DNA from 3 places in the Lelliottia sp. CFBP8978 genome. Region 3 is predicted to be linked to each of the others. Evidence: predicted binding sites of a transcription regulator. Region 3 holds the regulator's gene; each other region holds the start of a gene.
What was found. Region 3 encodes CRP, which controls carbon source genes, mostly activating them, when cyclic AMP is high. Its sites were predicted from a motif close to ATGTGANNNNNNTCACAT; they were not measured.

Region 1 (5,031 bases), 1.9 Mb from region 3:
CGGATAATGAAACCGGCTGGTACGATTATTACACCCATGAATGGTTCGCCGGTGGACAGTGGGTTGTCCGCGACGCGCCGCTGGAAAAACTGCCGCTGATGGTGCGCGCGGGCGCAGGTTTGCCGCTCAGCGAGCGCATTACCCACGTCAACAGCACAAAAGATGATTCGCGTGAGCTGAAACTGTTCCCGGTGAAAGGCGTTGGCACGACGTCAGGCCTGCTGTTTGAAGATGACGGCGAGAGCTGGGGTTACCAGAAAGGCAATGCGCTATGGCTGGAATGGGAGATGTCGTGCAGCGGCTCAACCATTAATCTGGAGGTTAACGCACGCGGTGATTATCGTCCGGCATGGAAAGCGCTGAAAGTGTCGTTACCGGCGGGCGAAAAACGTAAGCTGCTGGTGAATGGTGTTGAAGGGAGTGAATGGGTTGTGTAACGCCTCCCCTCACCCCGGCCCTCTCCCCATAGGGGCGAGGGGGAAAACCGTATCGGGCAGTCCTCTCTCCCTATAGTGGCAAGAGGAAAAACCGTATCGGGCAGTCCCTTCTCACCATAGTGGCAAGAAGAAAAACCGTACCGGGCGGTCCCTTCTCTCCATAGGGGCGAGGGGGAAAAAACGCACCGGGCGGTCCCTTCTCCCCATAGGGGCCGGGGGAAAACCGCACCGGGCGGTCCCTTCTCTCCATCGGGTGAGGCAACAAAAGCACGACGCCTTTCCCTAAATATTTCGCGTTGCAGGAAGGCGGCAAACCTGTGAATCCCCGGGAGCTTACATAAGTAAGTGACCGGGGTGAACAGGTGAAGCCAACGCATCTGCAGCGTGAAAGACGACGGGAAATTAACCGTCGATGCCTTTACTGCGCAGGTAATCTTCGTAGTTACCGGTGAAGTCCACGATGCGCTCCGGCGTAATCTCAATCACGCGGGTTGCCAGCGAGCTCACAAACTCACGGTCGTGGGAAACGAAGATCAGCGTGCCCTGATACATCTCCAGCGCCATGTTCAGCGATTCGATAGATTCCATATCCAGGTGGTTAGTCGGTTCATCCATCACCAGGATATTGGGTTTTTCCATCATCAGCTTACCGAACAGCATGCGCCCTTTTTCACCACCGGACAGGACTTTGGCGGGCTTCTTGATATCATCCTGGCTGAACAGCAGACGGCCAAGGATACCGCGAACAGCCTGCTCGTCGTCGCCTTCCTGCTTCCACTGGCTCATCCAGTCAAAGACCGTCAAATCGTTTTCGAATTCGTATTCGTGATCCTGCGCATAGTAGCCCAGCTGCGCATTCTCGGACCACTTCACGGTACCGCTATCCGGCGTCAGTTCACCGACCAGCGTTTTCAGCAGGGTAGATTTACCCACGCCGTTCGCACCCAGAACCGCGATTTTCTCGCCCACTTCCAGCAGCAGGTTGAATTTTTTGAACAGCGGACCGTTATCAAAACCTTTCGCCAGCGCTTCAACTTCCAGCGCGTTACGGAACAATTTCTTGTCCTGCTCAAAGCGGATGAACGGGTTCTGACGGCTGGACGCTTTCACTTCGTCCAGCTTGATCTTATCAATCTGACGCGCGCGAGAAGTGGCCTGGCGCGATTTAGAGGCGTTGGCGCTGAAGCGGCTCACAAACGATTGCAAGTCGGCGATCTGCGCTTTTTTCTTGGCGTTATCCGCCAGCAGACGTTCGCGCGCCTGCGTTGCCGCCGTCATGTATTCGTCGTAGTTGCCCGGATAAACGCGCAGCTCGCCGTAGTCCAGATCGGCCATGTGGGTGCAGACCATGTTCAGGAAGTGACGGTCGTGCGAAATGATGATCATGGTGCTGTCACGGTCGTTCAGCGTCTGTTCCAGCCAGCGAATGGTATCGATGTCCAGGTTGTTCGTTGGTTCGTCGAGCAGCAGAATGTCCGGGTTAGAGAACAGCGCCTGCGCCAACAGCACACGCAGCTTCCAGCCTGGCGCCACTTCGCTCATCAGACCGTAGTGTTGCTCAACCGGAATACCGACCCCAAGCAGCAGTTCACCGGCACGGGATTCGGCGGAATAGCCGTCCATTTCGCCGTAGAGTACTTCGAGATCGGCCACTTTATAGCCGTCTTCTTCGCTCATTTCTGCCAGACCATAAATGCGGTCGCGCTCCTGCTTCACTTCCCACAGTTCCCCGTGTCCCATGATCACGGTATCGAGCACTGAAAACTCTTCAAAGGCGAACTGATCCTGACGCAGCTTACCGAGGCGCTCGTTTGGATCGAGCGACACGTTGCCCAGCGTCGGCTCTAAATCGCCGCCGAGAATCTTCATAAAGGTGGATTTTCCGCTACCGTTGGCACCAATCAGGCCGTAACGGTTGCCGCCGCCAAATTTGACGGAAATGTTTTCGAACAGCGGCTTACTGCCAAACTGCATAGTGACGTTGCTGGTAACTAACACGGGGAGATTCCTGCGAAAAAGTGTGATAAACACGGCATTATGCCACAATTCCGAAATGAGATCCCGTGTTGCAACAACCCACTAAACTTTAACAAAATCGAAAAAAATGTGATTTCGTACACATCTGAATTCCATGCGCGAGGGAATGCACATATAATGCGCTCCAATCAATGATTCAGACTCATCAACTAATCGCCAGAGTGGCAAAGATACCTCGCATAACATGAATATGAAATTATCAACGCTTTTTGCGGCGGCGTTAGCCGTAGTAGGTTTTTGCAATACCGCTTCTGCGGTGACTTATCCGCTGCCGACAGACGGTAGCCGTCTGGTGGGTCAAAACCAGGTGGTGATCGTTCCGGAAGGGAACACCCAGCCGCTGGAATATTACGCCGCCGAGTACCAGTTGGGCCTGTCCAACATACTGGAGGCTAACCCGGGCGTAGACCCGTATCTGCCAAAAGCCGGTACCGTGCTGAATATTCCTCAGCAGCTGATCCTGCCGGACACCGTCCAGGAAGGTATTGTGATCAACAGCGCCGAAATGCGCCTGTATTACTACCCTAAAGGCACCAACACGGTGATCGTTCTGCCAATCGGTATTGGTCAGTTGGGCAAAGACACCCCGCTGAACTGGACCACCAAAGTAGAACGTAAGAAAGCCGGCCCAACCTGGACGCCAACCGCCAAGATGCACGCCGAGTACATCGCTGCGGGCGAGCCGTTGCCAGCCGTTGTTCCTGCGGGCCCGGACAACCCTATGGGTCTGTACGCGCTGTACATTGGCCGTCTGTATGCGATTCACGGCACCAACGCCAACTTTGGTATCGGCCTGCGCGTGAGCCACGGCTGTGTGCGTCTGCGTAACGACGATATCAAGTTCCTGTTCGAGAATGTGCCGGTCGGGACTCGCGTCCAGTTTATCAACGAGCCGGTGAAAGCGACCTCCGAGCCTGATGGCAGCCGCTATATCGAAGTCCACAATCCGCTGTCCACCAGCGAAGATCAGATTAACAATAACGAGATCGTACCGATTACGCTGAAGAGCAACGTGCAGGCTGTCACCAGCCAGGCTGACGTTGAAACCACCATTGTGGATCAGGCGGTACAGAATCGTTCCGGTATGCCGGTACGTTTGAACTGATAGCGATTGCAGCATCAAAAAAGCGGGCTAATGAGCCCGCTTTTTTATTAGCCGTTATTCACGATGACGATCCCGCCGTGATCGTAACGATAATGGCAGTGGGCGTATTCCAGCGGCGTGCCATCCTCCAGATAGATCACCTGCTCGACCTCCAGCACCGGGTCGGTCTGCTCACACACCAGATGCTGCATATCCAGCGCGTTGGGTTTTAACGCCCGCACCACACGATACGATCCCATGATCTTCAGCCCCAGCGTGTCCTGAACATACTGGAATACCGAGCTTTCAAGATGGGTCTTATTCAGCCCCGGCACCAGATTGAGCGGCATGACGGTGGAATCGAGCGACATCGGCTCGCCGTTCAGCAAACGCAGGCGGATAAAATCATAGATCGGCGTATCGGCGTTTATCATCAGGGACGACTGCTCTTTCTCGTTCGGAAAGCGCAGTTCGAAATGCACGACCTGGCTGCTCACCGTACCGAGATGTTCCCAGGTTTTGGTCGCGCCAAAGTAGTCGCTGCCGGAGAGATCCCATTGCGAGAGCTGCAGGAAGTTTTTGCGAATAAAAGTCCCCTGCCCCTGTCGGGTATAGACCAGCCCCTCAACAATCAGCTGGCGCATCGCCTGCTGAATGGTCATCCGACTGGTGCTAAACTCCGCCGCCAGCGCAAACTGATCCGGCAGCGGTTCATTGGCGGCATACTGCTGGCTGATGATGCGTTTCTTGATTTCCCGCGCTATGGTGATGTACTTCGCCGCCATCGCCTTTTCCTTTTGATTAATCCGCTATCGCACTGTTTTTTAACGCCACCCTCTCGGCAATCTTGAGGAAAGGCAGGTAGAAGAATACACCAAAAATGATGATTGCCAACTGCACCACCACCGCCCGCCAGTCCCCCGCCGTCGCCAGCCAGGCGCTTAAGATCGGCGGCGTGGTCCACGGGATCATCACCACGCAGCGTGACATCAGTCCGAGCGTGGTACAAAGCCAGGCAAAGTAGATGCCAATCGCGGGTAACAGCACAAACGGGATCATCAGCGGTAAGTTAAAGACAATCGGCAGGCCAAAGATCACCGGCTCGTTGATATTGAACAGACCCGGCGCCAGTGACAAACGCGCCACCTGTTTAGCAGACTGTTGCCGCGAGAAGATGAAAATCGCAATCAGCAGGGAGATCGTGCTCCCGGTCCCGCCCACCATCCCAAACGTCGGCACAAAGATATTATTGATGATATGCGGTATCGGCTGCCCGCTGGCGAAAGCCAGCATGTTCTCATTAGTGTTGATTAACAGGAACGGTTCCAGAATCACGCTGTTCACCACCGATTGATGAATCCCAAGGGTAAACAGGAAATTACCAAAACTGTAGATAAAAATAGTCCCTGGCAGACTGGTGTTGATTAAGCGCAACGGCTGCTGGATGAAGGTCGTTATCAGGTGAATAAGATC
Region 2 (5,031 bases), 1.1 Mb from region 3:
CCCTCAAAAACCGGCAACAGTTTTTGCCAGCCGGTTTCACTGAGTAGACCGTTACTGTCCACCAGACAGGTTAAATGCTTTAGGGCCGCGTCGGCTTTCACCGCGTGAAACAGCGCCAGCAAAAACGGCAGCTGGGTGGTGGCCTCGCCGCCGCTGACGGTAATGCCTTCGATAAAGGGCGCGACGGTGCGGATCTGCCCGAGTATCTCCTCCACGCTGAAGCGCTGTGCCATCGGGGTCGCCTGGTGTGGACACAGGCGTAAACAGGTGTCGCAACTCTGACACGCCTTTTCCTGCCACCAGACGCGACCGGCCTGAATGCTCAGCGCATCGTGCGGACAATGTATGACGCAGTTGCCACAGTCATTGCAGCGACCGATTGTCCACGGATTGTGGCAGGTTTTGCAGCGCAGATTACACCCTTGCAGGAACAGAGACAGGCGGCTGCCTGGCCCGTCCACGCAGGAAAACGGGATAATCTGACTAACTAAAGCGCATCTGCTGTTCATGGCTGATCACCCGCGACTGACGTTCAAGGATTCGGGTATTTCGCGCAGCCTCTTCCCCAAGCCAGGTGGTGTTGGTGCGTGAACCCTCAGCACGATATTTTTCCAGATCTGACAAGCGCACCATATACCCGGTAACGCGCACCAGATCGTTCCCGGCGACATTAGCGGTAAACTCGCGCATACCCGCCCTGAACGCACCCAGGCAAAGCTGTACTACCGCCTGCGGATTACGTTTGATGGTTTCATCCAGCGTCAGAATATCGCTGATGCCGGACGTGTAGTGTTTGTGATGAGGGGCAACGGCCAGCAGATGGCTGATGGGGTCAGGTTCATCGCCATAGGGCAGGCGTGCTCCTGGCGTGGTGCCGGAATCGGAGCTGATACCCGACTGGGCATGCAGCATGGCGCGCTGCTTCCAGCCGTGTTTCACCGGCGTATTTTCAACAAATTCCGCGAGCTGTTCACTGATGCGATAACCCAGCGTATTGGCCTGCTCATCTTTGCCATATCGCCCGTCGAGACCGGCTTTTTCACATAGCGTATTCACGGCTTCAGCCAGGCCGTACATGCCAAACATCGGCACGAAACGATCTGCATCAATCAGCCCCTCTTTCACCAGGAAGCTATTCTCAAAGAAGCCAGATTGCTGATAAAGGAAATCACAGCGCGCATCAATGATCTCCATTTGCTGCTGACAGTAGTGCGGTAGCGTGCGGGTAAAGAAATCATCCACTGATTCACTGGCCTGCGCGATGGCCTTGAGATTCAGGCGAACCAGCGTGCTGCCACCGCCCGCGAGCGGCAGGGAGTTGTAACAACTCACCACGCCATAACGACCTTTTGTGAAAATTTTATCATTCATCGGGCCGTTGGAAATATGCGGTTTACTGCATTCGCAAATGTTTTTTGCCACCGTCAGTAGCAGATCGTCAGGGGTGATTTCCGGATCGTAAATGAACGTGAGGTTAGGCGCGACCTGCTTTAGCTCTGCATCAGCACGTAAAATCGCACGAGTGACAGGCGTATCCGCCGGGCCGATGTTGGCATGCATAAAGGCATCGGGCAGGGTTCTGTCGAGATAACGCCAGAAACGTTTTATTCGGCTATCAATGTCTTCTTGTGTTAGAATTCTAACATACGGTTGCAGCAACGCGTCGAGATGGCCGAGAAACACGGGCATGGATGTGACGGATGGAACATGGTGATAGAGGATAGTGAGTAATGAAAGGGCGTCATCAAGGTCTTTTGCCCCTTCCAGCTCTAACCACTCCGAGCCGTTTGCCAGGAACCTGGCGTAGTCCGGCAGAACGTAGCGTGGCTTGAAAGGCGCATGGCCTTCAAACATGTCGCAAATGAAACCCTCGTCCAGCGCGGCACGAGCTACGGATGACAGGGAGGGATAGGGCAGATTGTTTTCCGCTTCCAGCGCCAGAAAATGGCGTTTTTGCTCAGGCGTCAGTACCGGGCTTGTCACAATTTGCTGGCAACGTTGTTGCATAGCATCGAGACCGGAGGTGGACATGTTCGCTTCCTTATATTCTGCGGATGATGGGCAGATTGTAGGAAGTCATCACATCGGGTCTATTGATCAGACGTGGGTGATTGCTGTTTTAGTCAGCAGATTCAAGAGTAAAATTTGAAGTTGATCTCATTACAGTAATGCAAATTTGTACGCAGTTTTCATTAACTGTGATGAATGTCGAAGTGTGAATGCGGGTGAATGTTAGAATACTCACAGACCCGCACGGTGAAAATTTATACGGCGATGCCGTTGGAGAATGTTATGACCGATTTAACCGCAAGCAGCCTGCGCGCGTTGAAACTGATGGACCTGACCACCCTGAACGATGACGACACCAATGAAAAAGTGATCGCATTGTGTCATCAGGCGAAAACGCCAGTAGGCAACACTGCCGCTATCTGTATCTACCCGCGTTTTATCCCGATTGCACGTAAGACTCTGAAAGAGCAGGGCACGCCGGATGTGCGCATCGCCACTGTGACAAACTTCCCACACGGTAACGACGACATCGAGATCGCGCTGGCAGAAACCCGCGCGGCGATCGCCTACGGTGCCGATGAAGTTGACGTGGTGTTCCCGTACCGCGCGCTGATCGCCGGCAACGAGCAGGTCGGTTTTGATCTGGTGAAAGCGTGTAAAGACGCCTGTGCTAAAGCAAACGTATTGCTGAAAGTGATCATCGAAACCGGTGAGCTGAAAGAAGAGCGGCTTATTCGTCAAGCGTCTGAAATCTCTATCAAAGCCGGTGCGGACTTTATCAAAACGTCTACCGGTAAAGTGCCGGTCAATGCCACGCCAGAAAGCGCACGCATCATGATGGAAGTGATTCGCGACATGGGCGTTTCTAAAACCGTTGGTTTCAAACCTGCGGGTGGCGTGCGTACTGCAGAAGACGCGCAGCAGTTCCTGGCTATCGCTGACGATCTGTTTGGCGCCGACTGGGCTGATTCCCGTCACTACCGCTTTGGCGCATCCAGCCTGCTGGCAAGCCTGCTGAAAGCGCTGGGGCACGGCGACGGTAAGAGCGCAAGCAGCTACTAATTACTCGTCATACTTCAGGCCGCAGGTGCGTTGGCTGCACTCTCTCACCCCAGCGACTTACCTGTGTAAGCTCCTGGGGGATTCGCTCCTTTGCCGCCCTCCTGCAACTCGAATTATTAAGAGTAATATTTTCTCGCGGCGGGTTTATCCGCCGCATTTAACCTGATTCCTCGGGGGTTACCGTGTTTCTCGCACAAGAAATTATTCGTAAAAAACGTGATGGTCATGCATTAAGCGACGAAGAGATCCGCTTCTTTATCAACGGTATTCGTGACAACACCATCTCTGAAGGGCAGATTGCCGCCCTGGCGATGACCATTTTCTTCCACGATATGGCGATGCCGGAACGTGTCTCGCTGACCATGGCGATGCGGGATTCAGGGACCGTCCTGGACTGGAAAAGCCTTAACCTCAACGGCCCGATTGTGGACAAACACTCCACCGGCGGCGTGGGTGATGTGACATCGCTGATGCTTGGCCCAATGGTGGCGGCATGCGGCGGCTATATCCCGATGATCTCCGGGCGTGGCCTGGGCCATACCGGCGGCACGCTCGATAAACTGGAAGCCATTCCGGGCTTCGATATCTTCCCGGATGACCAACGCTTCCGCGAAATTATTAAAGACGTTGGTGTGGCGATTATCGGCCAGACCAGCTCTCTTGCTCCGGCAGATAAACGTTTTTATGCCACCCGTGATATCACCGCGACAGTCGATTCTATCCCGCTGATTACCGCCTCGATCCTCGCCAAAAAACTGGCGGAAGGCCTGGATGCGCTGGTGATGGACGTGAAAGTGGGCAGTGGCGCATTCATGCCAACCTACGAACTCTCTGCGGCACTGGCTGAAGCGATTGTTGGCGTGGCCAACGGCGCGGGCGTACGTACAACTGCGCTGCTCACCGATATGAATCAGGTGCTGGCCTCAAGTGCGGGTAACGCGGTTGAAGTGCGCGAAGCGGTGCAATTCCTGACCGGTGAATACCGAAATCCACGTCTGTTCGACGTCACGATGGCGCTGTGCGTTGAGATGCTGATCTCCGGCAAGCTTGCCAAAGACGACGCCGAGGCGCGCGCTAAACTGCAGGCGGGTCTCGATAATGGCAAAGCGGCTGATATCTTTGGTCGCATGGTTGCGGCCCAAAAAGGTCCGACCGATTTCGTCGAAAATTACGCAAAATACCTACCGACCGCGACGCTCAGCAAAGCGGTTTACGCCGATACTGAAGGCTTTGTCTCCGCGATGGATACCCGTGCGCTGGGCATGGCTGTTGTCTCGATGGGCGGCGGACGTCGTCAGGCTTCGGACACCATTGATTACAGCGTCGGCTTTACCGATATGGCCCGTCTGGGTGATAGCATTGACGGGCAGCGTCCGCTGGCGGTGATCCACGCGCAAGACGAAGCCAGCTGGCAGGAAGCGGCCAAAGCGGTGAAAGCGGCCATTAAACTTGACGACACAGCTCCCGAAACCACGCCAACCGTCTATCGTCGTATCACCGAATAGCGATATACTGATCTGATCGGTTTTTTATGAATTTTTGAAGCACATAAGTACGGAGAACAATTATGAAACGTGCATTTATTATGGTGCTGGACTCATTCGGCATCGGCGCGACAGAAGACGCAGAACGTTTTGGTGATGTCGGTTCCGACACCATGGGTCATATTGCAGAAGCCTGTGCCAAAGGCGAAGCGAACAATGGCCGTCAGGGCCCTCTGAATCTGCCAAACCTGACCCGCCTGGGTCTGGTCAAAGCGCATGAAGGTTCGACAGGTAAAGTGGCGGCCGGTATGGACGGCAACGCGGAAGTGGTGGGCGCATACGCCTGGGCGCACGAGCTCTCTTCCGGCAAAGACACTCCGTCAGGTCACTGGGAAATCGCCGGTGTACCGGTTCTGTTCGACTGGGGCTATTTCTCCGATCACGAAAACAGCTTCCCGCAGAAGCTGCTGGACAA
Region 3 (5,031 bases):
AATGCCGGCCCAGATGTAATGCGCTTTGCGCCGTCGCTGGTGGTGGAAGAGCAGGATATCGAAGCCGGGATGACGCGTTTTGCCAGTGCGGTGAAGAAGATCGTTCAGGGCTAATGGAGTCGCCAGGTAGCGGCTTGGTTTTGTCCCGGAATACGGAGCCGCAAAACTTACGACGCCTTACGGCGCATAATCCGCGTCAGCCAAATGCCGTGATGCGGGCGCTGACGCCATGCGACCGACGAAATGGTGTGCATGGTGTTCAGATGTCCCAGAACGCGCTGTAAATGCTGTTCCAGCGTGCTCATAGGGCCCCAGGTGAGCGTTTCCGGTGCTTCAAGAATGTTAGAGTCTCCGGATTCCCCCGGCGCGTCATACTCCAGACGCTGCTGGCATCGCTGCAGCGCAATTTCACACGACTGCAAATAGCGCTGCGCCAGGTCCGGCGTCAGCATCGCATGCTCGCGTGCCAGCGTGGTCATGGCATTGATATGCTCGACGATAAACTGGCTATGGGTGACCCACAGCTTCATATCCGCCAGATAATGGGAATTAAAGCCCGGCTCCTGCATCGCCTGATTGAGGGAGTTAAACAGCGCGTTATGGGCCTGATTGACCTTCATGCGCTGATAGGCCAGCGGGGAAGGCTGCGGATCGTCGCTCAGAATAAGGCGAATCGCCTGCTGATCGGCCTCCAGCGCATCGTGCGCATTCTGTCGCAACAGCCCACTCTGCCACTGGGGCCACAGCCAGACCATGCCGCCAAAGGCGATCAGACAGCCAATCAACGTATCCACCAGTCGCGCGACAATATACTGTTCGCCGTTCAGCGTGAGCAATTGCAGGGTATACACCGCCGTGACGGTAAATCCGACCATCGCCCAGCCGTAGTTTTTGCGGATAATCAGATAACCCACGAGGGTGATCACCAGCATTCCTGCCAGGGCGAAGCCGTCCGGTACGTGGAAGTGCAGCGTTATGCCAGCAATCACCAGTCCTGCGACCGTGCCCGCTGCCCGGTGCAGGATCCGCACGCGGGTGGCGCCGTAGCCATTTTGCGTGACAAACAGCACCGTCATTAAAATCCAGTAGGGTTTCGGTAGATGCAGCGCCATGCCCATCAGGCTGGCAATGCTGAGCATTACGCTGATCCGCGCCGCATTGCGCAGGGCCGAGGATTTCAGGGACAAATAGCTTTTTAACGCTGGCAGCAACGGCAGGCGTTTTTGCTTATCGGCCATCAGGTCGCGGGAATAGAGGGGGCGCTGGGTGCGGAGCACGCGCGCGATGCGGCTAAAGTGCCAGGCGCAGAACTGCCCGACCGGATTGTCCGGATGCTGACGTGCGATTTTCTCCAGCGCGCCCAGCTGTTTTTCCATCGTAAAGCGCGTGGGGTAGCGGTGGTACAGAATATCGTCAGCCAGTACCCGCAGGCGCGCGGCGACCGTTTGCGCATTCCAGCGGATCACCGCTTCGGCGTGGCTGCGCTCCACCAGTTTTTGCACCTCGGCAGGATAATGCAGGCTGACGGAAATATGCTCCTGAAGATCCAGCCCGACCTGAAACGTGCGCAGCAGCCGCTTGTATTCATGATTCTTATTGGCGGCCAGCATATGGAGCTGCTGGTAGCACTGGCTAATCAGATCCACCACCTTTTGCTGGCGAGTGAGCAGCGGCGGCAGCGACTTTTCCGGATCGGTATGTTGCGTCAGCAAGGTGTATTTTGCTTCGCAATACTCCGCGAGCTGGACGTACAGCAGGCTCAGGGATTCGCGTAAGGGCTGTTCGCGCCACATCCAGAACCAGAACCAGTTGAACAATCCGTACCACAACGTGCCGAGGGCATAGATCAGCAGCGGCTCCCAGATGGGCATATTTCCGGCAAGGCTAAGGGTGAAAATCGCGGCGATGAGCGATGCGGGCAGCAGGCGCGCATGAAGCGAACTGATCTCCGCGGTGACGCCGAGCGTCATCGCCAGCACGGTTAAAATCAGCGGCAGAGGAATGTCGCGGGCAAGTAAGAGCTGCACGGCGAGGCTGCAACCGGCAAACAAACTGCCGCCAATAATCAGACGTTTGAAAAAGCGCTTATGCGGGGTGTCCAGACCGGCGATGTTACAGCAGGCAGGCACGAGAGAGAACAGCAGACCATGTTGCAGTTGGCCGAGAATCAGACCGACAGCCACGGGGAGACATAACACCAGCGTTTGCCGAAGTGCGTAGTTAACTTCCGGGTGATAAATCAGCCTGCGCCACATGGTTGCCAGAGACAAAAACGGCGTGACACCTTGCGATGGCACGCCGTCTGACCGGAATTAACGCGTTCCGTAAACCACGATAGTTTTACCGTGGGCGGAGATCAGATTCTGATCTTCCAGCATTTTCAGGATACGGCCAACGGTCTCACGAGAACACCCGACGATCTGACCAATTTCCTGACGGGTAATTTTAATTTGCATACCGTCCGGGTGGGTCATGGCGTCAGGCTGTTTCGCCAGGTTCAGCAATGTCTGTGCGATGCGGCCTGTCACGTCCAGGAAGGCAAGGTTACCCACTTTCTCGGAAGTGACCTGCAGGCGGCGAGCCATCTGCGAAGAAAGACGCATCAGAATATCCGGATTCACCTGGATCAACTGACGGAATTTCTTGTAGGAGATTTCGGCGACTTCACACGCGGTTTTTGCACGTACCCAGGCGCTACGTTCCTGGCCTTCTTCAAACAGGCCCAGTTCACCGATGAAATCACCCTGGTTCAGATAAGAAAGGATCATTTCTTTCCCTTCTTCATCCTTAATCAGCACTGCCACCGAGCCTTTGACGATGTAATACAACGTTTCCGCTTTTTCACCCTGGTGAATCAGCGTGCTCTTCGATGGGTACTTATGAATGTGGCAATGAGACAAGAACCATTCGAGAGTCGGGTCTGTTTGCGGTTTGCCAAGCACCATGCGCTGTTATCCTCTGTTATAAGCTGTCACCAGAGTCATAAATCGCATCCTGACTCTGGGGTTGCAATCGAATTCTTCCCCGTACCTGGGAATGCGGCTGTCATTTTGTTTCGCAGCCAGTAATGTTTGATGTCCTCTGCATACATGTGTAACGTCAATGTATTACTGTAGCATCCAGAGTGTTTTAGCATAGCTTTCGCCGCGTGTCTCCTGGTGTCTCGCTTCAGCATGACGCAGGTCGTCTTCCGTTGCGAGAATTGTAACGCGCGCGTAATCTGTTCGGAAAATTGCAACGTCGGAGTTAATGAATATGCAAGCGCGTGTGAAATGGGTTGAAGGTTTAACGTTCCTCGGTGAATCCGCTTCCGGACACCAGATTTTGATGGATGGTAACTCCGGTGATAAAGCGCCAAGCCCGATGGAAGTTGTGCTGATGGCCGCCGGCGGCTGTAGCGCAATCGACGTGGTTTCGATTCTGCAAAAGGGTCGCCATGAGGTGACGGACTGCGAAGTGAAGCTGACCTCCGAGCGTCGCGAAGAGGCCCCGCGCCTGTTCACGCATATCAATTTGCACTTTATCGTGACCGGGAAAGATCTGAAGGATGCGGCGGTTTCCCGCGCGGTCGATCTCTCTGCCGAGAAGTACTGCTCTGTGGCGTTAATGCTGGAAAAAGCGGTGAAAATCACGCATTCGTATGATGTGATCGAAGGCTGACTGATGGGGCATCGTGCGCACCGATGCCCTCATCGTGACCCTCTGCACGGGGAGAGGGAATAGGGTTACTCGATCTTCTTGCCTTCCATCAGTCGCTGCACCAGCGGCATCATAATCAGCTCCATCGCCAGACCCATCTTCCCGCCCGGGACCACCAATGTATTGATGTGGGAAATAAATGAGCCCTGCAGCATCGCCAGCAGCCAGGGGTAATCAATGTCTTCCAGATTGCGGAAGTGGATCACCACAAAACTCTCGTCCAGTGACGGAATGGTTTTTGCTGCGAACGGGTTTGAGGTGTCCACCGTCGGAACGCGCTGGAAGTTGATGTGGGTTCGTGAAAACTGTGGTGTCAGATAGTTGATGTAATCTTCCATTGAGCGCACGACAGAATCCATCACCGCTTCACGGGAATGGCCGCGTTCGCTCATGTCACGGGTCAGCTTCTGGATCCACTCCAGATTGACAATCGGCACCACGCCCACCAGCAGATCAACATGGCGCGCCACGTCATGCTGGGGTGTCACTACGCCGCCATGCAATCCTTCGTAGAACAGGACATCGGTGGGTTCCGGCAGCGGCTGCCACGGCGTAAACGTACCCGGAACCTGGTTCCATGGGACGGCTTCATCGTAGGTATGCAGATACTTGCGCGACTGACCTTTACCGGTGTGGCCGTAATCAATAAAGGTTTGTTCCAGCAGGCCGAAATCGTTCGCATCAGGGCCGAAATAGCTGATGTGCTTCCCTGAATCGCGGGCCTTGCGAATCGCCATATCCATTTCCGGACGGGTATAGCGGTGAAAGCTGTCACCTTCAACTTCGGCAGCATGCAAATTGAGTTGGGCGAAGATCTTGCGAAAAGCGAGGCTGGTGGTGGTGGTTCCCGCACCACTTGAACCCGTAACGGCAATAACCGGATGTCTGGCGGACATAGCAACTCCCTGACTGGAAAGATGGAACAATCAACCGCGAAACTGATTGCGCGGCATGATGTTGACGGTTTCGTGCAGTTCAGACCACACCAGCAACACCTCGCCACTTTGTAGCTGCCGTTTTACATCGGCGACCTTTTGCTCAAGCGAACGTTCATGTTCACCATAATCGGTGCCCTCGCGTAATACAAAGCTTTCAATCAGGCTATCCAGCGTTTCGGGAGCCAGATCCTGCCAGGGAATCATCATTTTTTGCCTTCCAGGTAGGGGGTTAACCAGTCGGGGATCCGCGCTTCCAGCCACATTTTTGGCCGTCGTAATGTGCCGCTGATAAAGCCGACATGGCCGCCATGCTCAGTCAGTTGATACTGTACGTTGGCGGGCAGATGTTCCGGCGCCGGAATGGAGTGATGATCCATAAACGGATCGTCTTTGG

Region 1: the regulator CRP is predicted to act here: its motif matches at 2,542-2,559, upstream of ldtB (L,D-transpeptidase).
Region 2: the regulator CRP is predicted to act here: its motif matches at 2,144-2,161, upstream of deoC (deoxyribose-phosphate aldolase).

The regions. Positions count from the first base shown of each region.
Region 1 covers NZ_CM188253.1:1,449,446-1,454,476, reverse strand. The annotation lists gene SOM82_RS06775 (glycoside hydrolase family 31 protein) at 1-437, shown strand, start outside; gene SOM82_RS06770 (ABC-F family ATPase) at 840-2,435, opposite strand; gene ldtB (L,D-transpeptidase) at 2,659-3,579, shown strand; gene SOM82_RS06760 (GntR family transcriptional regulator) at 3,627-4,343, opposite strand; gene SOM82_RS06755 (PTS sugar transporter subunit IIC) at 4,360-5,031, opposite strand, start outside.
Region 2 covers NZ_CM188253.1:677,064-682,094, forward strand. The annotation lists gene SOM82_RS03175 (YjjW family glycine radical enzyme activase) at 1-509, opposite strand, end outside; gene SOM82_RS03180 (YjjI family glycine radical enzyme) at 484-2,031, opposite strand; gene deoC (deoxyribose-phosphate aldolase) at 2,293-3,072, shown strand; gene deoA (thymidine phosphorylase) at 3,255-4,577, shown strand; gene deoB (phosphopentomutase) at 4,640-5,031, shown strand, end outside.
Region 3 covers NZ_CM188253.1:4,041,509-4,046,539, reverse strand. The annotation lists gene argD (bifunctional acetylornithine/succinyldiaminopimelate transaminase) at 1-114, shown strand, start outside; gene SOM82_RS19085 (YccS/YhfK family putative transporter) at 168-2,255, opposite strand; gene crp (cAMP-activated global transcriptional regulator CRP) at 2,313-2,945, opposite strand; gene SOM82_RS19075 (OsmC family protein) at 3,256-3,660, shown strand; gene SOM82_RS19070 (phosphoribulokinase) at 3,726-4,595, opposite strand; gene SOM82_RS19065 (YheU family protein) at 4,626-4,844, opposite strand; gene SOM82_RS19060 (hydrolase) at 4,841-5,031, opposite strand, start outside.